Regions from separate parts of the Rhodoferax sp. MLSD5-FHT05B10 genome, predicted to be linked through region 3. Evidence: predicted binding sites of a transcription regulator. Region 3 holds the regulator's gene; each other region holds the start of a gene.
The links. The regulator sigma-54, encoded in region 3, starts transcription at its own class of promoters, with help from an activator protein. The targets are predictions, from matches to a motif close to TGGCANGNAANCTGCTTT.
Positions count from the first base shown of each region.

Region 1: the regulator sigma-54 is predicted to act here: its motif matches at 1,909-1,926, upstream of adh (aldehyde dehydrogenase).
Region 2: the regulator sigma-54 is predicted to act here: its motif matches at 1,285-1,302, upstream of AC1Q5W_RS04820 (CmpA/NrtA family ABC transporter substrate-binding protein).
Region 4: the regulator sigma-54 is predicted to act here: its motif matches at 2,721-2,738, upstream of glnA (type I glutamate--ammonia ligase).

Region 1 covers NZ_JBXAFT010000009.1:79,775-84,954, forward strand. The annotation lists gene AC1Q5W_RS14300 (DUF779 domain-containing protein) at 1-230, opposite strand, end outside; gene adh (aldehyde dehydrogenase) at 313-1,833, opposite strand; gene AC1Q5W_RS14310 (sigma-54-dependent Fis family transcriptional regulator) at 2,185-4,152, shown strand; gene AC1Q5W_RS14315 (YkgJ family cysteine cluster protein) at 4,154-4,471, opposite strand; gene argF (ornithine carbamoyltransferase) at 4,484-5,180, opposite strand, start outside.
Region 2 covers NZ_JBXAFT010000002.1:459,187-464,366, reverse strand. The annotation lists gene AC1Q5W_RS04830 (ANTAR domain-containing response regulator) at 1-597, shown strand, start outside; gene AC1Q5W_RS04825 (hypothetical protein) at 629-958, opposite strand; gene AC1Q5W_RS04820 (CmpA/NrtA family ABC transporter substrate-binding protein) at 1,464-2,708, shown strand; gene ntrB (nitrate ABC transporter permease) at 2,719-3,642, shown strand; gene AC1Q5W_RS04810 (ABC transporter ATP-binding protein) at 3,639-4,463, shown strand; gene nirB (nitrite reductase large subunit NirB) at 4,474-5,180, shown strand, end outside.
Region 3 covers NZ_JBXAFT010000004.1:195,613-200,792, reverse strand. The annotation lists gene AC1Q5W_RS08180 (EAL domain-containing protein) at 1-806, opposite strand, end outside; gene lptA (lipopolysaccharide transport periplasmic protein LptA) at 952-1,572, shown strand; gene lptB (LPS export ABC transporter ATP-binding protein) at 1,569-2,345, shown strand; gene rpoN (RNA polymerase factor sigma-54) at 2,446-4,056, shown strand; gene AC1Q5W_RS08160 (THUMP domain-containing class I SAM-dependent RNA methyltransferase) at 4,053-5,180, shown strand, end outside.
Region 4 covers NZ_JBXAFT010000005.1:307,551-312,730, forward strand. The annotation lists gene AC1Q5W_RS10465 (pseudouridine synthase) at 53-802, shown strand; gene AC1Q5W_RS10470 (EI24 domain-containing protein) at 839-1,690, shown strand; gene AC1Q5W_RS10475 (competence/damage-inducible protein A) at 1,694-2,572, shown strand; gene glnA (type I glutamate--ammonia ligase) at 2,784-4,199, shown strand; gene AC1Q5W_RS10485 (hypothetical protein) at 4,384-4,869, shown strand; gene glnL (nitrogen regulation protein NR(II)) at 4,875-5,180, shown strand, end outside.

The sequences.
Region 1 (5,180 bases), on a different contig from region 3:
TGCTGCCAATAGGCGTACTGCGACGCGCTGATGTAGAACGGACAGCCACCGATGTGGCCCAGCAGCCGGTCGTGGGGACCGGTCGTCAATTCGCCCACCAGGTAGCACATGGGGGCACTGCCGTCACAGCAGCCGCCCGACTGGAAGAACATCAGCTGCTCGCCGTGCCGCGCCTGCAGGCGTGCGATCAGGGTCTGTGCCGTCTCGGTGGCGATGACGCGTTCAACCATGGCATTCTCCTTGTGGCATTGGGTGCGCCAGCGCAGAGGGCGGCCGCTGGCCGCCCTCGTGTGCATTCACCCAGGGGGGTGATTAGAAGAAGCCCAGTGCCTTGGGGCTGTAGCTCACCAGCAGGTTCTTGGTCTGCTGGTAGTGGTCGAGCATGACCTTGTGCGTTTCACGGCCGATGCCCGACTCCTTGTAGCCGCCGAAAGTGGCATGGGCTGGGTAGGCGTGGTAGCAGTTGGTCCAGACGCGGCCGGCCTGGATGGCGCGGCCCATGCGGTAGGCGGTGGCACCGTTGCGCGACCACACGCCGGCACCCAGGCCATAGGGCGTGTCGTTGGCAATGGCCAGGGCTTCGGCCTCGTCCTTGAAGGTCGTTACCGCCAGCACCGGGCCGAAGATTTCTTCCTGGAAGATGCGCATCTTGTTGTGGCCCTTGAACAGGGTGGGCTGGATGTAGTAGCCCCCCGCCAGATCGCCCGGCAGCTGGGCGCGGTCGCCGCCGATGAGCACCTGCGCGCCTTCTTCCTTGCCCAGCTTCAGGTAGGACTGGATCTTGTCCATCTGTACCTGGGAGGCCTGCGCGCCCATCATGCTGTCGGTGTCCAGCGGGCTGCCCTGCTTGATGGCCTTGACGCGGGCCAGCACGCGTTCCATGAACTTGTCGTAGATGGATTCCTGGATCAGTGCGCGCGACGGGCAGGTGCAGACCTCGCCCTGGTTGAAGGCAAACAGCACCATGCCTTCAATGGCCTTGTCGAGGAAGTCGTCGTCCTTCTCCATGATGTCGGCAAAGAAGATGTTGGGCGACTTGCCGCCGAGCTCCAGCGTGGCGGGAATCAGGTTGTTGGCTGCGGCCTGGGCAATCACGCGCCCCGTGGCGGTGGAGCCGGTGAAGGCAATCTTGGCAATGCGCTTGCTGCTGGCCAGTGGCATGCCGGCTTCGCGGCCAAAGCCGTTGACGATGTTGAGCACGCCGGCGGGCAGCAGGTCGGCAATTAGCTCTGCCAGCACCAGGATGGAGATGGGGGTGGACTCGGCGGGCTTGAGCACCACGCAGTTGCCGGCGGCCAGTGCGGGGGCCAGTTTCCAGGCCGCCATCAGGATGGGGAAGTTCCAGGGAATGATCTGGCCGACCACGCCCAGGGGTTCATGGAAGTGGTAGGCGATGGTGTCGCCGTCGATCTCGCTCAGGCTGCCTTCCTGCGCACGCAGGCAGCCGGCAAAGTAGCGGAAATGGTCCACGGTGAGGGGAATGTCGGCGTTGAGCGTCTCGCGGATGGCCTTGCCGTTGTCCACGGTCTCGGCGTAGGCCAGGGCTTCCAGGTTGGCTTCAATGCGGTCGGCAATCTTGAGCAGGATGTTGGCCCGCTCGGCGGCCGGCGTCTTGCCCCACTGGGCCGAGGCGGCATGGGCCGCGTCCAGCGCCCGCTCGATGTCTTCCGCGGTGGAGCGGGCGGCTTGGGTGTAGGGCTTGCCGGTGATGGGGGTCACCACGTCAAAGTACTCGCCGCGCACGGGGGCGACGAACTTGCCGCCGATGAAATTGTCGTAGCGGGTCTTGAAAGCGACTTTGGCGCCGGCGGTGCCGGGGGGTGCGTACAGCATGGGTTGTCTCCAGTCAGTTGTTGGTTTCAATGGGAAGCCGCGTACCGGGTGGTACGGCTGCTCCGCCGGCACCTGTTTGCAGGAGCTGTGCCAGCCGCGCCTTTCAACCGGAAATCCCGTAAACCGGGCTCAAATGCCCCGTCTGCGGGGTGGGGCGCGGGCAGGGCGGTGCGCCAGGTGTGCCAACGCACGGGACAGGTTGTGTCAAAACGGAACAGTCGGGTGGCATTTCTGGTTGAAACAGCGTGCGTCACAGGCGCACAATGCAAGACTTGCCGCCGCAGCCGTAGCGGCAAGGCTGGAGATGGTGCACCCATCCCGTGCCCCCGAATCATCAGGAGACAAACGGCCATGCCATCCAACGCCCTGCAGGAACGACCGGTGCCCAGTGTGCTGCGCGAAGCACGCCGTCAGTTGATGAACCGTGGCAGCCTGCCACCGGATCTCATCGCGCCGGAGCTGGCGCGCTCCTGGCTGCGCAGCTGGCAGGCGGGCCTGCAGCCCTGCGGCCGCATGCCGGGCGCGCCCAATGCGTCGGCGGCCCAGCTGGCGCGGGAGCTGGAGCGCCAGCGCGAGCTGGTGGCCCATGCCCGGCCGGTGATGGAATTCCTGTACGAGCAAACCCGTGACACCGATAGCATGGGCATCTTGGCCGGCGCTGACGGCATGCTGCTGCATACGTTTGGCGACCCGCAATTCATTGGCCGTGCCGAGCGGGTGGCCCTGCGCCCGGGCGCGAGCTGGCACGAGCAGTACCGGGGCACCAATGCCATCGGCACAGCGCTGACTGATGACCGGGCGGTGGTGGTGCATGCCGACGAGCATTATCTGGAGCGCAACGGCTTCCTGACCTGCGCTGCCGTGCCCATTCACGACTCCCATGGCTGCCTGCTGGGGGCGCTGGACGTTTCGGGCGACCACCGTGGTTACCACCGCCACACCCTGGGCCTGGTGCGTTCGGCCGCCCGCATGATCGAGCACCGCCTGTTTGACACCCGCCACGACCCGCGCCAGTGGCGCGGCCTGCGGCTGCGTTTCCATGTCCAGCCCGAAGGCATTGGCACGGTGGCCGAAGGCCTGCTGGCCGTGCGCGAGGACGGTTCCCTGGCTGGCGCCAATGCCGCTGCGCTGGATCTGCTGGGCCTGGACTGGCCCGGCCTGCCCGCGGTGCGGCTGGGTCAGGTGCTGGCCGAGTCGCTGGACCGTTTGCTGGACTGGTCCCAGCGTGCCAGTTCCACGCCGCACGTGGTGCACACGGCGTCCGGGCGCGCCGTCTGGGTGCGGGTGGAGGCCGGTTGCCTGACCAGCTCCCTGCACCCGGATCGCCACCGGGAGCGCACGGTGGCGGGTGTGCCGTCACGGGAGCAGCCGGCCGATGCCCTGGCCAGCCTGGACACGGGGGACGTGGTGCTGCAGGCCGCCATTGCACGGGCCCGCAAGGTCATGGACAAGCCCATCGCGCTGCTCCTGCAGGGCGAGTCGGGCGTGGGCAAGGAGCTGTTTGCCCGCGCGGTGCACGAAAGCAGCGCGCGCCGGGGGCAGGCCTTTGTGGCCGTGAACTGCGCGGCCCTGCCGGAGAACCTGATCGAGGCCGAGCTGTTTGGCTACCAGGGCGGCGCCTTCACGGGGGCGCGGCGCGAAGGCGCGCCGGGGCGCATCCGCGAAACGCATGGCGGCACGCTGTTCCTGGACGAGATTGGCGACATGCCGCTGGCCCTGCAGGCACGCCTGCTGCGGGTGCTGCAGGAGCGCGAGGTGGTGCCGCTGGGTGGCGGCAAGCCGGTGGCGGTGGACTTCTGCCTCATATGCGCCACCCACCGCGACTTGCCCGCGGAACTGGCCAGCGGGCGTTTCCGGGAGGACTTGTATTACCGCCTGAACGGCCTGACCCTGCTGCTGCCGGCCCTGCGGGATCGCACCGACCTGGACCATCTGCTGGCACGGACCCTGCAGACGCTGCTGCCGGATCGCAACGTGGCCGTGGCGCCGGACGTGCTGCAGGCCCTGCGCGGCTACCGCTGGCCGGGCAACATCCGCCAGCTGGTCAATGCCCTGCGTACCGCCTGCGCCTTGCTGGATGCCCACGAGGGGGTGATTGGCTGGGAGCAGTTGCCCGACGACCTGGTGCGCGCACTGAAAACCCCAGTGTCGCCGCTGGCTGTCAACGGGGCGCTGGCGGACGAGGCGCTACTGGATCTGCGTACCCTGTCGCGTCAGACCATAGGCCGTATGGTCGCGGACTGCGAGGGTAACCTGTCGGAGGCAGCGCGCCGCCTGGGCATCAGCCGCAACACGCTGTACCGCAAGCTGCGGGAGTGAGTCAGCCGGCGGCCGCGTTCAGCGGCTCCAGGCCATGCCGGCTGCGGGCCCGGTGGCAGGCGTCGGAGCCTTCCTCGAATTCGCGGCACGGGGAGGGCCGCCATTCGTAGATGCCGCAGCCTACCGCTTCACCCACCTTGCCGGTGAGCGCCGCGCAGCGGATGGGAACGTGGTCGGTCCCCCGCATGCGGGCCGTGCTGCCGTTGACTTCCACCGCCAGCCCGCTGGGCACGCGCCCGCCCATGTCGTCGAGTTCGTAGACCGCAAAGTCCACGCGGAAGCAGGCGCAGCAGGCGCCACAGGTGGTGCAGGCACTCACGCGCAGGTGTCCTCAGCTCTGGCGGCCCAGCAGCAGGTATTCCATCAGGGCCTTCTGCACGTGCATGCGGTTTTCTGCTTCATCCCACACCACGGACTGGGGCCCGTCGATGACCTCGGCCTGTACCTCTTCACCCCGGTGTGCGGGCAGGCAGTGCATGAACAGGGCATCGGGCTGCGCGGCCGCCATCATGCGGGTGTCCACGCACCAGGCGGCAAAGGCCTTGCGCCGCGCTTCGTTCTCGGCTTCGTAGCCCATGCTGGTCCAGACATCGGTGGTCACCAGGTCGGCGCCGGCACAGGCGTCCATCGGGTTGCTATAAGTTTCATAGCTACCTGCGCCCATTCCGTTTGGTGTGGTGGCCACTTTCTCGTCCAGTTCATAGCCGTTGGGGGTGCTCACGCGCAGATGGAAACCCAGCAGGGCGGCGGCCTGCAGCCAGGTGTTGGCCATGTTGTTGCCGTCGCCCACCCAGGCCACGGTCTTGCCCTGGATGGAGCCGCGGTGTTCGATGTAGGTGAAGATGTCGGCCAGGATCTGGCAGGGGTGGAATTCGTTGGTCAGGCCGTTGATGACCGGTACACGCGAGTGGGCGGCAAAGCGCTCGATCTTGGTCTGCTCGAAGGTACGGATCATCACCAGGTCGGTCATGCGGCTGATGACCTTGGCGCTGTCTTCAATCGGCTCGGCGCGGCCCAGCTGGCTGTCA
Region 2 (5,180 bases), on a different contig from region 3:
GACCCCGCAGACACCCACGCCCTGGACCAGGCCGAACGCTCGCGCAGCCTGCGCATCGGGCTGCTGGAAAACGGCTTCAACCTGGTGGCGTCCCTGCCCGCCGACGTGTTCCTGACCGAGCGCCTGGCCCAGCTGCAACCCGACCTGATCATTGTGGACGCCGAGAGCGAAGCCCGCGACGCGCTGGAGCACGTGGTCATGGCCACCCGCGATGCGCGCCGCCCAATCGTCATGTTCACCAACGACAACGACAGCGCCGCGGCCCGGGCCGCCGTGGCGGCAGGGGTGTCGGCCTACATCGTGGCGGGCCTGTCCAGCGAGCGCATACGGCCCATCCTGGACGTGGCGCTGGCACGCTTCGAGCACGAGCAGGCCCTGCGCCAGGAGCTGGCCGATACGCGCAGCGAACTCCACGAGCTCAACAGTGCCGTCCAGGACCGCAAGACCATCGACCGCGCCAAGGCCCTGCTGATGCAGCGCCAGCAGCTCCCCGAAGACGTCGCCTACGCCAGGCTGCGCAAGACGGCCATGGACAAGAACCTCAGGATCGTGGAAGTGGCCCAGCGCATGCTGGACGTGGCCGACCTGCTGGGCTAGGCGCGTCGGTCAGCGCCCGGCGGGCAGACGCTCATTTGCCCTCTTCGGGCGCGGGCTCGTCGGAGCCCTTGATTTTCTTGGCAACGGTCTTGGCCGCATTTCCGGTGGCGGTGGCGCCACGCTCCACGCCGTGGGCAACCGCCTCGGCTCCGCGCTTGATGCCCTTGGCGGCAGCGTGCGCGCCGCGCTCGATGCCGCTGGCAGCGGCCTTGGCGGCATGCACCGTGGCGTTCTCCACCTTGGTGACCACACCCGGCTCCGACGTCTTGGCAGGCTCCGCCGCTTCCTGCGCGCCAGCGGAGACCCCACCGGCGATCGCGACAACCAGGCCCATCGCGGCAATGTATCGGCAACGCATCATTGATGACTCCATTTCTTGGTGTTCCGGAGGGCTGATTCTGGCGCACGGGCCGCACACTGCCCACCCTGAAGATGCAAGGATAGGTAAAAACCTGCAAACCCGCCAAGCGGCACGGCAAGACCCCGCCCGAGCGCCGCAGGCGGCGCCGCGCCGTTGCATGGCCGATCCTGCATTTGGTGCACTGCACACTTTCAGTGCCATGCCGGCCACCAGGATGCAATTTACACATCAAAACACCTTGCAACGTCCGTAAAGTCTGCGCAGACAGCTATCAAAAACAGAGCAACAGCCGCTACGTCGCCTGCCAGGCCGCGGCCAAAGGAAGTTGGCACGCTCATTGCATTACTCCTACCAAGACCCCTGGGGGTCACGCGACAGGCACTACCTAACGGCGGGCAGTGCCTGTCCATCCGGACAAAGGCGTCCCCACCTGCACACGGCTTGCTGCAAGCACCGTGCAGCGTGCGGACGCCTTTTTTGTTGTCTATTCGTTGGGAGCTTTGCCATGACCGATCTTCTGAAAGCCAGACTCAGCCGCCGTGCGGTACTGCAAACCGCCACCGTGGGTGCCGTTGGCATCACCCCGGCCCTGCGCGCCGCCGTGTACGCCGCGGGCTCGGATGCACCCGAGAAAACCGAGGTCCGCATCGGCTTCATCCCGCTGACCGACTGCGCCAGCGTGGTCATGGCCTCGGTGCTGGGTTTTGACAAGAAGCACGGCGTGAAAATCGTCCCGAGCAAGGAAGCCAGCTGGGCCGGCGTGCGCGACAAGCTGGTCAACGGCGAACTGGACTTCGCCCATGTGCTCTACGGGCTGGTCTACGGCGTGCACCTGGGGGTCAGCGGCCCCAAAAAAGACATGGCCGTGCTCATGACGCTCAACCAGAACGGCCAGGCCATCACCCTGTCCAAGAAGCTGGCCGACAAGGGCGCCGTGGATGGCGCCGGCCTGGCCCGGCTCATGCGCGCCGAAAAGCGCGAGTACACCTTTGCCCAGACCTTCCCCACCGGCACGCACGCCATGTGGCTGTACTACTGGCTGGCGGCCAACGGCATCAACCCGATGCAGGACGCCAAGGCCATCACCGTGCCACCACCCCAGATGGTGGCCAACATGCGCGTGGGCAACATGGACGGCTTCTGCGTGGGCGAGCCCTGGAACCACCGCGCCATCATCGACGGCATCGGCGTCACCGCCGCCACCACGCAGGACATCTGGAAGGACCACCCGGAGAAGGTGCTGGGCACCACGGCCGAGTTCGTCAAGAAGTACCCCAACACGGCGCGCGCCGTGACGGCCGCCATCATCGAGGCCGGCCAGTGGATCGACGCCAGCCTGTCCAACAAGTCCAGGATGGCCGAGACCATTGCCGACAAGAGCTACGTGAACACCAGCGTGGACGCCATCAACCAGCGCATCCTGGGCCGCTACCAGAACGGCCTGGGCAAGACCTGGGACGACCCCAACCACATGAAGTTCTACAACGACGGTACGGTGAACTTTCCCTACCTGAGTGACGGCATGTGGTTCCTCACGCAGCACAAGCGCTGGGGCCTGCTCAAGGACCACCCGGACTATCTGGCCGTTGCCAGGCAGATCAACCAGACCGATCTCTACAAGCAGGCCGCCACCGCCGCCAAGGCGCCGGTGCCGAAGGACGCCCTGCGCAGCGCCAAGCTGATCGACGGCGTGGTGTGGGACGGCAAGGACCCCCGCAAATATGCCGACGGTTTCAAGATCAAAGCGTAAGGAACACCCCATGGTCAGCGCTGTATTCCACTCCCCGTTGGCGGTTGCCGACACCAGCTCCGCTATCAAAACAGAAGCGACACACGCACAACCCACGTCGGTTGCAGGCACAAAAGAGCCTAAAAACCCGGCACCCGCCACCGTACCGCGCGACTGGCGTGGTCTGGCATTGGCGGTGCTGCCGCCGTTGCTGGGCCTGGGCCTGCTCATTGGCATCTGGGCGTTGGTCAGCATCAGCACCGCCAGCAGCATCCCCAGCCCCCTGGAAACCTGGAAACAGGCCGTGGAGCTGTTCAGCGATCCGTTCTACCGCAAGGGCCCCAACGACCAGGGCGTGGGCTGGAACGTGCTGGCCTCGCTGGAGCGCGTGGCGCTGGGCTTTGGCCTGGCGGCGGCGGTGGGCATCCCGGCCGGCTTCCTGATCGGACGCTTCGAGTTCTTGAGCCGCATGTTCAACCCGCTCATCAGCCTGCTGCGCCCGGTGTCACCGCTGGCCTGGCTGCCCATTGGCCTCTTGGTGTTCAAGGGCGCCAACCCGGCGGCCATCTGGACCATCTTCATCTGCTCGATCTGGCCCATGGTCATCAACACCGCCGTGGGCGTGCAGCGCGTGCCGCAGGACTACATGAACGTGGCCCGCGTGCTCAACCTGTCGGAGTGGAAGATCGTCACCAAGATCCTGTTCCCCTCGGTGCTGCCCTACATGCTGACCGGCGTGCGCCTGGCGGTGGGCACGGCGTGGCTGGTGATCGTGGCCGCCGAGATGCTGACCGGCGGTGTGGGCATCGGCTTCTGGGTGTGGGACGAGTGGAACAACCTCAACGTCAAGAACATCATCATCGCCATCTTCGTGATCGGCATCGTGGGGCTGGTGCTGGAGTACGCCCTCATCCGCATCGCCACCGCCTTTACGTTTGACGAGGTCAAGTCATGAGCAGCAAGTACATCGAAATCCAGAACGTCGCCCAGACCTTCAAGACCCGCAAAGGGCCGTTCCCCGCTCTGTGCGACATCAACCTAACCATTGCCAAGGGCGAGTTCGTGGCGCTGATCGGCCACTCCGGCTGCGGCAAGTCCACGCTGCTGAACCTGATTGCCGGCCTGACTCTGCCCAGCGCCGGCACCCTGATCTGCGCCAACCGCGAAATCGCCGGCCCCGGCCCGGAGCGTGCCGTGGTGTTCCAGAACCATTCGCTGCTGCCCTGGCTCACCTGCTTCGAGAACGTGTACCTGGGCGTGGAGCGCGTATTTGGCGCGGCCTCCAGGAACGACGGCGCTCCCAGCGAGAACAAGGCCCAGCTCGCGCAGCGCACCGACGCCGCATTGGCGCTGGTGGGGCTGAGCGCCGCCGCGCACAAGCGCCCCGGCGAGATCTCCGGCGGCATGAAGCAGCGCGTGGGCATTGCCCGGGCCCTGGCCATGGAGCCCAAGGTGCTGCTGATGGACGAGCCCTTCGGCGCGCTGGATGCCCTCACCCGCGCCAAGCTGCAGGACGAGCTGCTCGACATCGTGGCGCGCACCAAAAGCACGGTGGTGATGGTGACGCACGACGTGGACGAAGCCGTGCTACTGAGCGACCGGATCGTGATGATGACCAACGGCCCGGCTGCCACCGTCGGCGAGGTGCTGCGCGTGGACCTGCCGCGCCCGCGCCGGCGCGTGGAACTGGCCGACAGCACCGAGTACCTGGGTTACCGCAAGGCGGTGATCGACTTTCTGTACACCCGCCAGGCCCACGTTGAAAAGGCCGCCTGAGGAGAGCACCATGGACATGCGCGTAACCACCCCCACCAAACTCAAGCTCGTCATGGTCGGCAACGGCATGGCCGGCGTGCGCACGCTCGAAGAGCTGCTGAAAATTGCACCCGACCTGTACGACATCACCGTCTTCGGTGCCGAGCCGCACCCCAACTACAACCGCATCCTGCTCTCGCCGGTTCTGGCCGGCGAGCAGACGCTGGACGAAATCGTGCTCAACCCGTTCGAGTGGTACGCCGAGAACCACATCACCCTGCACGCCGGCTGGACCGTGACCGCCGTGGACCGCGTGCGCCGCGTGGTGCATGCCACCAACCCGGCCGGTGAAACCATCAGCACCGCCTACGACCGCCTGCTGCTGGCCACCGGCTCCCAGCCCTTCATGCTGCCCATTCCCGGCAAGGAGCTGGAAGGCGTGCTGGCCTACCGCGACATTGCGGACACACAGGCCATGATCGATGCCGCCGCACGTTACCGGCACGCCGTCGTCATCGGCGGCGGCCTGCTGGGTCTGGAGGCCGCCAACGGCCTGATGAAGCGCGGCATGCACGTGCATGTGGTGCACGTGGCGCCCTGGCTCATGGAGCGCCAGCTCGACGACGTGGCAGCCAACCTGCTGCGCAAGTCGCTGGAAGAGCGCGGCATGCAATTCCTGATGGGCGCCCAGACGCAGGAGTTGCTCGGCGGTGACGACGGCCGGGTCCGGGCGGTCCG
Region 3 (5,180 bases):
GCCGCGCCCCACCAGAACGTGCGCGGCACCAGTGTGCGGGGCGGCTCGCTCCCCCAGCGGCCCAGGATATTGAAGTACACCGAGTCCGGCTTCTCCTTCCAGTCCAGCAGATGGCGGTCCACCGCGGCCAGCAAATCGGCGTTGCGTCCCTTGCCCGTGGCGTAGAACAGGCGGCTGGGCTGGAACATGATGCTGGTTTCCACCAGCTTGTAGTGCGCAGCCTGCAGCTCACCGAACTGGTGGTTGGCCACCACGGCGTCGGCCTCCCGCGCGGCGACCTTGGCAAATCCCTCGGTCAGGTTGGACACCGGCACCCATTGGGCCTCGATGCCAAAGCTGGCGAGCAGGGTGCTGAAGTACTCCTGCTGGACAGAGCCCTGCAGGATGGCTACCCGCCGGTTCTGCAGGTCCAGCACCGACTGGATGGCCGATCCGTCACGCCGGTACAGTTGGGACCAGCTGTGCAGTGCCGGCACCTGGTGGAAGTCAAAGATCTGGGCGCGCTGCTCGCTGAACGCCACGTCGGGCATCAGGTCGATCTGGCCCAGCCGGGTGGCTTCCAGGCAATCCTGCCATTCGCATGCCACCGGCACCAGCGTCCAGTCTTCGCGCTGGGCAATTTCCTGCAGCAGGTCGCCCAGGATGCCGGTGGGCCGGCCGTCGGCTCCAAGGGAAATCTTCGGTTCGTTGGCGTACACGCCCACCCGCACTTCGCGGGCCTGTGCCATGGCGCCGTGCAGCAGGCAGCCCAGCAGCACGCCGCCGATCAGCCGGAGGAGGGGTAGGGGCTGTGGATGCAGGGGCATGGCGCAGAGGGCGGACCCCGGCGCCAGCGCGGGGGCTGGTTCCGGGCGGGGTGCAGGATTGCCTGAAAAATGGAAAGCACCAGTGTAGTGCCCTTCGCGCTCAGTACAATGGGCAACGCTCTATTTGAGCAAGTTTCGTGCCTTTATGAAAAAACCACTCTTCCCTCTGCTTCTGCTGCTGGCCTGCGCCGGGTTCCTGGGGGCGGCCCATGCCGAAAAGGCCGACCGCAACAAGCCCATGAACATCGAGGCCGATGCCCTGCGCTACGACGATGTCAGGCAGGTCAGCATTTTCACGGGCAACGTGGTCATGACCAAGGGCACCATCGTGATCCGTGGCGCCCAGGTTGAAGTGCGCCAGGACCCGGACGGCTACCAGTTCGGTCTGGTGACCGGGACGCCGGGCAAGCAGGCCTTTTTCCGCCAGAAGCGCGAGGCGCTGGACGAGTTCATCGAGGGCGAAGGGGACTCCATCGAGTACGACGGCCATGCCGACACCGTGAAATTCATCAAGAAGGCCCAGTTGCGCCGCTACCGCGGAGCCACCCTGGCCGATGAGGTCAGCGGGGGCCTCATCGTGTACGAGAACCTGACCGACATGTTCAGTGTGGACGGCAACGCCGGCAAGGGCCTGGGCGTCGCGCCCGGCGGGCGTGTGCGGGCCATGCTGATGCCCAAGCCCGAAGGGGCGGCAACGGCGCCCGCGCCAGCCCCGGTGGTGCCCGCCCTGCGCGCGACCACCACGCTGGGAGGGCCGCCGAAGTGAGCGACGCTGTGGACCACGGCCCCGACACATCGGTCGGCCGGCTGGAAGCCCGCCACCTGCAGAAATCCTACGGCAAGCGCCAGGTGGTCAAGGACGTGTCCCTGACCGTGCGCACCGGCGAGGTGGTGGGGCTGCTGGGGCCCAACGGGGCGGGCAAGACCACCTCGTTCTACATGATCGTGGGCCTGCTGCGCGCCAGCGCGGGCGACATTACGATCGACGGCCAGAGCATCGAGCACATGCCCATCCACCGCCGCGCGCGCCTGGGGCTGGGTTACCTGCCGCAGGAGGCGTCCATTTTCCGCAAGCTCAACGTGGAAGACAACGTGCGCGCCGTGCTGGAGCTGCAGCACGACGAGGCCGGCCAGCCGCTGCAGAGCGCGGAGATCGAGCTGCGCCTGACGGCGCTGCTGCAGGACCTGCGCGTGGAACACCTGCGCGAGTCGCCCTCGTTGGCGCTCTCCGGTGGCGAGCGCCGCCGCGTGGAGATTGCCCGTGCCCTGGCGACCCGTCCGCGGTTCATCCTGCTCGACGAGCCGTTTGCCGGCATCGACCCGATTGCCGTGATCGAGATCCAGCGCATCATCAACTTCCTCAAGAGCCGCGGCATTGGCGTGCTCATCACCGACCACAACGTGCGCGAAACGCTGGGCATCTGCGACCACGCCTACATCATCAGTGACGGCACCGTGCTGGCGCAGGGGACTCCGTCCGAGATCGTGGACAACGCCGATGTACGCCGCGTGTACCTCGGTGAACATTTCCGGATGTAGCCATGGTGCCCCCACGCTTGTTACTTCGTGTACTGCGCTGCCCCCCGCGGGGGCCAAGTCCGCTTGGGGCGGCCCGGCGCGGACTTGCCGTGCCCTGGCCATGAAACAGGGGCTGTCCCTTCGCGTCTCCCAACACCTGGCGCTCACGCCGCAGCTGCAGCAGTCCATCCGCCTGCTGCAGCTCTCCACCCTGGAGTTGAGCCAGGAGGTGGAGCAGATGCTGGACGAAAACCCCTTCCTGGAGCGTGCGCAGGAGAGCGCCGAGCGCGAGGACTTCGGCCTGGAGCAGGCCGATACGCCGGTCAGTGCGGGCGACCGCGAGTCGGAGTCTGCTCCTGATTTTGTAGCAAACTACGCAGATTCCACGGTCGCTGTCAGCCAGAATAATGACGAAACCACGCCCCTATCGGCCGATGAGGGGCCGAGCTGGGACGGTGACGGCACTACCGAGATGCAGCCCGATGACGGCGAATGGGGCACCGACGCCAAGGCGCGCGCCAACAACCTGGGCGATGGCGACGAGGCGGACGCCACCGAGCTGGCGCGTTCGCGCGAGTCGCTGCAATCCCACCTGCACCGCCAGGCGCTGAGCCTGCGCCTGAGCGAGGCCGACGCGGGCGCCCTGCGTTTCCTGATCGAGTCCCTGAACGACGACGGCTACCTGGAGGAGTCGCTGCAGGATCTGGCGCACGGCCTGGCCGGCGACGACGTCGAGCAGGCCGACGACCTGGTGCACCACTTCACCGTGGCGCTGGGTCTGCTGCACAGCCTGGAGCCGGCCGGCGTGGGCGCCCGGGACCTGGGCGAGTGCCTGCGCCTGCAGCTGCGCGCCCGGCTGGATGCGACGCAAGCCAGTGGGCAGCCGCAGGAGCGCCAGGCGGTGCTGGCCCTGGCCCTGCGCATCTGCGCCCAGCCCATGGAACTGCTGGCCCGGCGCGACGTCAAGACCCTGGTGCAACGCTGCGGCGGCACCGACGCCCAGACGCGTGAGGCCATTGCCCTGATTGCCCGGCTGGAACCCAAGCCGGGGCGGCGCTTTGTGGACGTGGAACGCAACATCGTGGTGCCCGACGTGCTGGTGGTGCCGGTTGGCAAGACCGGCGCGGGCCTGACGCCCCAATTCCGCGTCCTGCTCAACCCCGACGTCATGCCCAAGCTGCGGGTGCACGACATCTATGCCAGCGTGCTGCGCAACCACCGTGGCGGCAGCGACGCGGCCAGTTATGCCGGCCTGCAGCAACGCCTGCAGGAGGCCCGCTGGTTCATCAAGAACATCCAGCAGCGCTTTGACACCATCCTGCGCGTGAGCACCGCCATCGTCGAACGGCAGAAGAGCTTCTTCACCCACGGCGAGCTGGCCATGCGCCCGCTGGTGTTGCGCGAGATTGCCGATGAGCTGGGCCTGCACGAGTCCACCATCAGCCGCGTCACCACGGCCAAGTACATGGCCACGCCGTTTGGCACCTTCGAGCTCAAGTACTTCTTCGGCTCCGGGCTGGGCACCGAATCCGGCGGCAACGCCTCCAGCACGGCGGTGCGCGCCCTCATCAAGCAGTTCATCAGCGCCGAGAGCCCCAAGAAACCGCTGTCGGACAACCAGATCTCCGACATGCTCAAGGAGCAGGGCATTGAATGCGCCCGGCGCACGGTGGCCAAATACCGCGAGGGGCTCAAGATCGCGCCCGCATCGCTCAGAAAGGCTCTTCAATGAACCAACTCCAGATTTTTCTCCCCTGCGCCGCCGGCGTGGAAGACCTGCTGGCCCACGAGGTGCACCACCTCACCGGCCTGATGGGCCAGGACCTGCTGACCCGCCGCGGCGGCGTCATGGCGCGGGCCTCGTGGCGCGACGCCATGCGCCTGAACCTGCACAGCCGCCTGGCGCAGCGCGTGCTGGTGCAGCTGAGCTACACCGAGTACCGCAACGAGCAGGACCTGTACCGCGCCGCCGCCGACGTGGCGTGGGAGATCTGGTTCACGCCCAAGCAGAGCATCAAGGTAGAAGTCACCGCCCAGCACAGTCCGCTGACCAGCCTGAACTTTGCCGCGCTCAAGATCAAGGACGCGGTGTGTGACCGTTTCCGCGACAAGGCCCACGGTGTGCGCCCCGATGTGAACACCCAGTGGCCCGACGTGCGCATCTACGCCCACCTGACCACCGACACCTGCTCGCTGTACATCGACACCTCGGGCGAGCCGCTGTTCAAGCGTGGCTGGCGCGAGGACAAGGGCGACGCCCCGCTGAAGGAAACCCTGGCTGCCGCCATGATCGCCGCCAGCGGCTGGGCCGATGGCGACGACGACCTGTTGCCCCTGTACGACCCCTGCTGCGGCAGCGGCACCATTGCCATCGAGGCCGCGCAGGTGGCCTGCAACATCGCGCCCGGCAGCCTGCGCCACTTTGCCTTCGAGAAGTATCTGCCGTTCCAGGCACATGTCTGGTCTGCTATCAAAAAAGAAGCTGCTGACGCAGTGGTGAAGCCGGCAGCAGGCCAAAAAGCCCTGATTTACGGCAGTGACGTGTCGCACCGCATGGTGGACTTCGCCCAGCGCAACGCCGAGCGCGCCGGCGTGGCCGACGTGGTGGAGTTCCGCGGCGGCGACGCCCTGCAGCGCATGCCGCCCACGGATGTGCCCGGCGTGCTGCTGCTCAACCCGCCCTATGGCGAGCGCATTGCCGTGGGCGGCATCAGCGGTGCCGCAGCGACACGCTCCGGCGCGGCGCGGCGCAGCCCACAGGGTAGTGACGCGCCGCCGGATTTCGAGGCCCAGTTTGGCGCCCGCGAGCAGGCGGTGACCGAAGACGGGGGCGAGTTTTTCAGCCAGCTGGCGACG
Region 4 (5,180 bases), on a different contig from region 3:
CGTCAAGCGACCGGCTTGGCGGCGCCCGCACCACAGCGGCGACAATAGCGCCATGCAGCTACAGGACATTCTTTATTCGCAGGGCTTTGGCACGCGGCGCGTGTGTGCCGGCCTGATCCAGCAGGGTCTGGTGCAGGTTTATACGGAAAACAACGCGGAAGCGCCCGAAACCATTGCGCAGGCAGCTATGGAATTTGTAGCGGATGGCTTGCGCTTCCGGGTCCAGGGCGTGGACTGGCCGTACCACGAGAAGGCCTACGTGATGCTGAACAAGCCCACGGCCACCGAGTGCTCGCAAAAGCCGTCGACCTACCCCAGCATCTACACCCTGCTGCCGTCGCCCTTGCGGCTGCGCCCGCAGAAGGCGGCGGTGCAGGGCGTGCAGGCGGTGGGCCGGCTCGATCAGGACACCACCGGGCTGCTGCTGCTGACCGACGACGGCAAGTTCATCCACCGCATGAGTTCGCCACGCCACCACGTGCCCAAGGTCTACGAGGTCACGACCAAGCACGCGCTGGACGAGCGCCAGGTGCAGCGGCTGCTGGAGGGCGTGGTGCTGGACGACGACCCCAAGCCCGTGCGCGCCGCCGCCTGCGTGGCTGTGGACACCCACCACCTGCGCCTGACGCTGACCGAGGGAAAGTACCACCAGGTCAAGCGCATGCTGGCCGCGGTCGGTAACCGGGTGGAGGCCTTGCACCGCTCGCAAATTGGCGGGTTGCGTCTGCCCGACGACCTGGCACCCGGGCAATGGCGCTGGCTCAGCCCGGCAGACCTCGACAGCATCCAGCACGGGGCCTGAGAGGGCGCGCGGATGGCGCCGCGCTATGCTTGCGCCATGAACCTGCTATTTGATTCGTTCTGGCGTGCCGTGGCCTACTGTCTGCGCCCGCGCCTGATGTTCCTGTCGCTGCTCCCGCTGTTCCTGATTACCGGGCTGACTGTCGGCCTGGGTTACTTCTACTGGGAAGCGGCCATGGATGGCGTGCGGCAGTTGCTGGAGTCGTCTCCCTTCTTCAACAATGTCTGGGCCTGGCTCGACAGCATGGGGCTGGGGCGCTTCAAGACCGTGCTGGTGCCGCTCATCGTCATCTTTGGGGTGACCCCGCTGATCGTTGTGGTGTCCCTGCTGGTGGTGGCCCTCCTGATGACCCCGTTCGTGGTGCAGCTGGTGGCGCGGCGGCGTTTTGCCGACCTGGAGAAACGCAACGGCGCCTCGTTCTGGCGCAGCCTGGGGTGGTCGCTGGGGTCGACTGCGCTGGCCCTGCTGGCCACGGTGGTGTCCATTCCCCTGTGGTTTGTGCCGCCGCTGATGCTGGTGCTGCCGCCGCTGATCTGGGGGTGGCTAGCGTACCGGGTCATGGCCTTTGACGCGCTGGCCGAACACGCCACCCAGGAAGAGCGCCACACCCTCTTTCGCCGCCACCGCCTCCCGCTGCTGGGCATGGGCGTGCTCACCGGCTACCTGGGAGCCGCGCCCAGCCTGGTCTGGGCCTCCGGTGCACTCTTTGCGGCTGCGTTCGTTATCCTGGTGCCCCTGGCCATCTGGATTTACACCCTGGTATTTGCCTTCTCTTCGCTGTGGTTCGCGCACTACTGCCTGGCCGCGCTGCAGGACCTGCGTCGCGAGCGCGCGCTGGCCGAGAAGACAACCATCCCCCCTGTAGCCGAGGCCGTGCTGGCCGACTAGACCATGAACTTTGGACTCATCATCATTGGCGACGAAATCCTGTCCGGCAAACGGGCCGACAAGCACCTGGCCAAGGCCATCGAGCTGCTGTCGTCGCGCGGACTGCAGCTGGGCTATGCCGACTACGTGGGCGATGCCCCGGAGCGCATCACGGCCACGCTGAAGCGGGCGTTTGCGTCCGGCGATGCCGTGTTTTCCTTTGGCGGCATTGGCGCCACGCCCGATGACCATACCCGCCAGTGCGCGGCCAGTGCGCTGGGGCGTGAACTGACCCTGAACCCGCAGGCCGAAGCGCTGATCCGCGAACGCATGCAGGATGTGGCCCGGGAGCAGGGCGTGCCCTACGAGCCCGACCGCGACGACAACCGCCACCGCCTCAACATGGGCATGTTTCCGGTGGGCGCGCAGATCATTCCCAACCCCTTCAACAAGATTCCGGGGTTTTACTGCGAGAGTGGCTTGCACGCCGCCGGATCGCCCCAAGGTGCGAAGGCCTCCTCAGAGGGCAGCGACCCCCACGCAGAGTGGGAGCGTGGGGGCGTTTACTTCGTGCCCGGCTTTCCGGTCATGGCCTGGCCCATGGTGGAGTGGGTGCTGGACACCCACTACGCCCACCTGTTCGCTCGGGGTGCCTGGCGCGAGCAATCGGTGATTGTGTTCGGCGCCATGGAGGCCGCGTTGACGCCACTGATGGAAGCGATTGAGCAGCAGCACCCGGTGAAGGTGTTCAGCCTGCCCAGTGTCGACCATCCCGAATATGGACGGCATATAGAACTGGGTGTCAAAGGCGCCCCGGCCGCCGTGGCGGGTGCCTACGCGGCCCTGCGGGCCGGTTTGCAGGCGTTGCAGGCCCGGCTAGGCCCTGAATTGGTGCGGAATTAGCATTGCACCTATTTGGTGCAATATGCGAATGCGCATTTTTGGTGCATACCGGGGCGCCGGGATGGATCTTTGATGCCCGGCGGCGGGAAAACCACCAATCTCAAGGCAAAATAGGGCGCTTTGCCCGAATTGTCCGCGGGGTGACCGTTGGCACAAAAGCTGCATTGTGGACCGGGCAACATTTTTAACAACCGTGCAACAGGAGTATTTGATGGGCAAGACCGTCGCAGACGTGATGAAAATGGTGAAAGAGAACGAAGTCAAGTTTGTTGACTTCCGCTTCACCGATACCCGCGGCAAGCAGCAGCACACCACCGTGCCTGTTTCGCATTTTGACGAAGACAAGTTCACTTCCGGCCACGCGTTTGACGGTTCTTCGATCGCTGGCTGGAAGGGTATCGAAGCATCCGACATGTTGCTGATGCCCGATCCGAACTCCGCCAACATCGACCCCTTCTTCGAAGAAACCACCATCATCCTGACCTGTGACGTGGTGGAACCTGCCGACGGCAAGGCCTATGACCGCGATCCCCGCTCCATCGCCAAGCGCGCTGAAGCCTACCTGAAGGCCTCCGGCATCGGCGACACCGCCTTCTTCGGTCCCGAACCCGAGTTCTTCATTTTTGACGGCGTGCGCTGGAGCACCGACCCCAACAACACTTTCTACGAAATCGAAGAGTACGAAGCGCCCTGGAACACCGGCGCCAAGCTCGAAGGCGGCAACCGCGGCCACCGTCCCACCGTCAAGGGCGGCTACTTCCCCGTGCCCCCGGTCGACAGCACGCAAGACATGCGCGCCGAGATGTCCCTGATCCTCGAATCCCTGGGCATCCCGGTCGAAGTGTTCCACCACGAAGTGGCTGGCGCCGGCCAAAACGAAATCGGCACCCGCTTCAGCACCCTGGTGGAGCGCGCTGACTGGACCATGCTGCAGAAGTACGTGATCCACAACGTGGCCAACGCCTACGGCAAGACCGCCACCTTCATGCCCAAGCCCTACCACGGTGACAACGGTTCCGGCATGCACGTGCACCAGTCCGTGTGGAAAGACGGCAAGAACCTGTTCGCCGGTGACGGCTATGCCGGTCTGTCCGACTTCGCCCTGTACTACATTGGCGGCATCATCAAGCACGCCCGTGCCCTGAATGCCATCACCAACCCCGGTACCAACAGCTACAAGCGCCTGGTTCCCCACTTCGAAGCGCCTGTGAAGCTGGCTTACTCGGCCAAGAACCGTTCCGCTTCCATCCGTATTCCGTTTGTGGCCAACCCCAAGGGCCGTCGCGTGGAAGCCCGCTTCCCCGATCCCCTGATGAACCCTTACCTGGGCTTTGCCGCCCTGTTGATGGCCGGTCTGGACGGCGTGGAAAACAAGATCCATCCGGGCGAAGCTGCCACCAAGGACCTGTACCATCTGCCCCCCGAGGAAGATGCATTGGTGCCTACCGTGTGCCACAGCCTGGACCAGGCGCTGGAGCACCTGGACAAGGACCGCGCGTTCCTGACCAAGGGTGGCGTGTTCACCGACAGCATGCTCGATGCCTACATCGAGCTGAAGATGTCCGAAGTGACCCGCATGCGCATGTCGGTGCACCCAGCCGAATACGACATGTACTTCTCCCTGTAATGTGCGCTGCCGTTTACGGCAGCCCGACAGGAGCAAGAAAGGACGGCGCAGGCCGTCCTTTTTTTTGCAACCTAATGTTGCAATTCCCGTCCAATGCGGTGGGGCGCGTGGTGTTCCGGGTTTTTTGGGACTTTTTTGACGCATACTGGACAATCGGCCCGGCACTGGAGGGCATGGACACAGCATGAAAACCATTTATTTGATTCCCTTGGCAACCCTGTTGCTGGCGACGGGCAGTTGGGCCCAGAACCGCATCTACCGCTGCGGCAACGAGTACACCAACACCGTTTCAGAGGCCCAGGCCAAGAACTGCAAGCTGGTGTCCGGTGGCAACGTCACCGTGGTGCAAGGCCAGCGCCCCACGCGCGCGGCCGCAGCCAGCCAGCCGGGGCAACCGGGGCAACGCGTCGATGCAGGTGACCAGCGCGCCAAGGACTCGGATGCCCGCCTGATTCTGGAGTCCGAGCTGAAGAAGGCCGAAGCCCGCCAGGCCGAACTGCTGAAGGAATACAACAACGGCGAGCCGGAGAAGCTGGGCCCGGAGCACCGCAACAACCAGAAATACCTGGAGCGCATCGCTGAACTCAAGGCCGCCATCAGCCGCAATGAGAGTGACATTGCCGGCATCCGCCGCGAGTTGGGCCGCGTACCGGGTTCGACCGCGAAATAGACGGCTTGGACGCTTCCACCCGCTTCCAGTCGTTTGACCTGCTGGCCACCCTGGTGGCTGTGGTGGACGCCCATGCGCTGGTGTTGTTCTCCAACGCCGCGCTGGAAGACGCGCTGGGCACCTCCCGGCGCACGATTGTCGGCTCGTGCTTTTCCGACATGTTTACCGAGCGGCTGCAGCTGCAGAACGCGCTCGAAGGCGCGCGCGACAACGCCTTTGCAGCCCTGCGCTACGACGCCTGGCTCAAGCGGGCAGGGCAGGAGGCCATGCCGGTGCACGTCATCGTCACCCGCACCGAGTCACTGGACGAA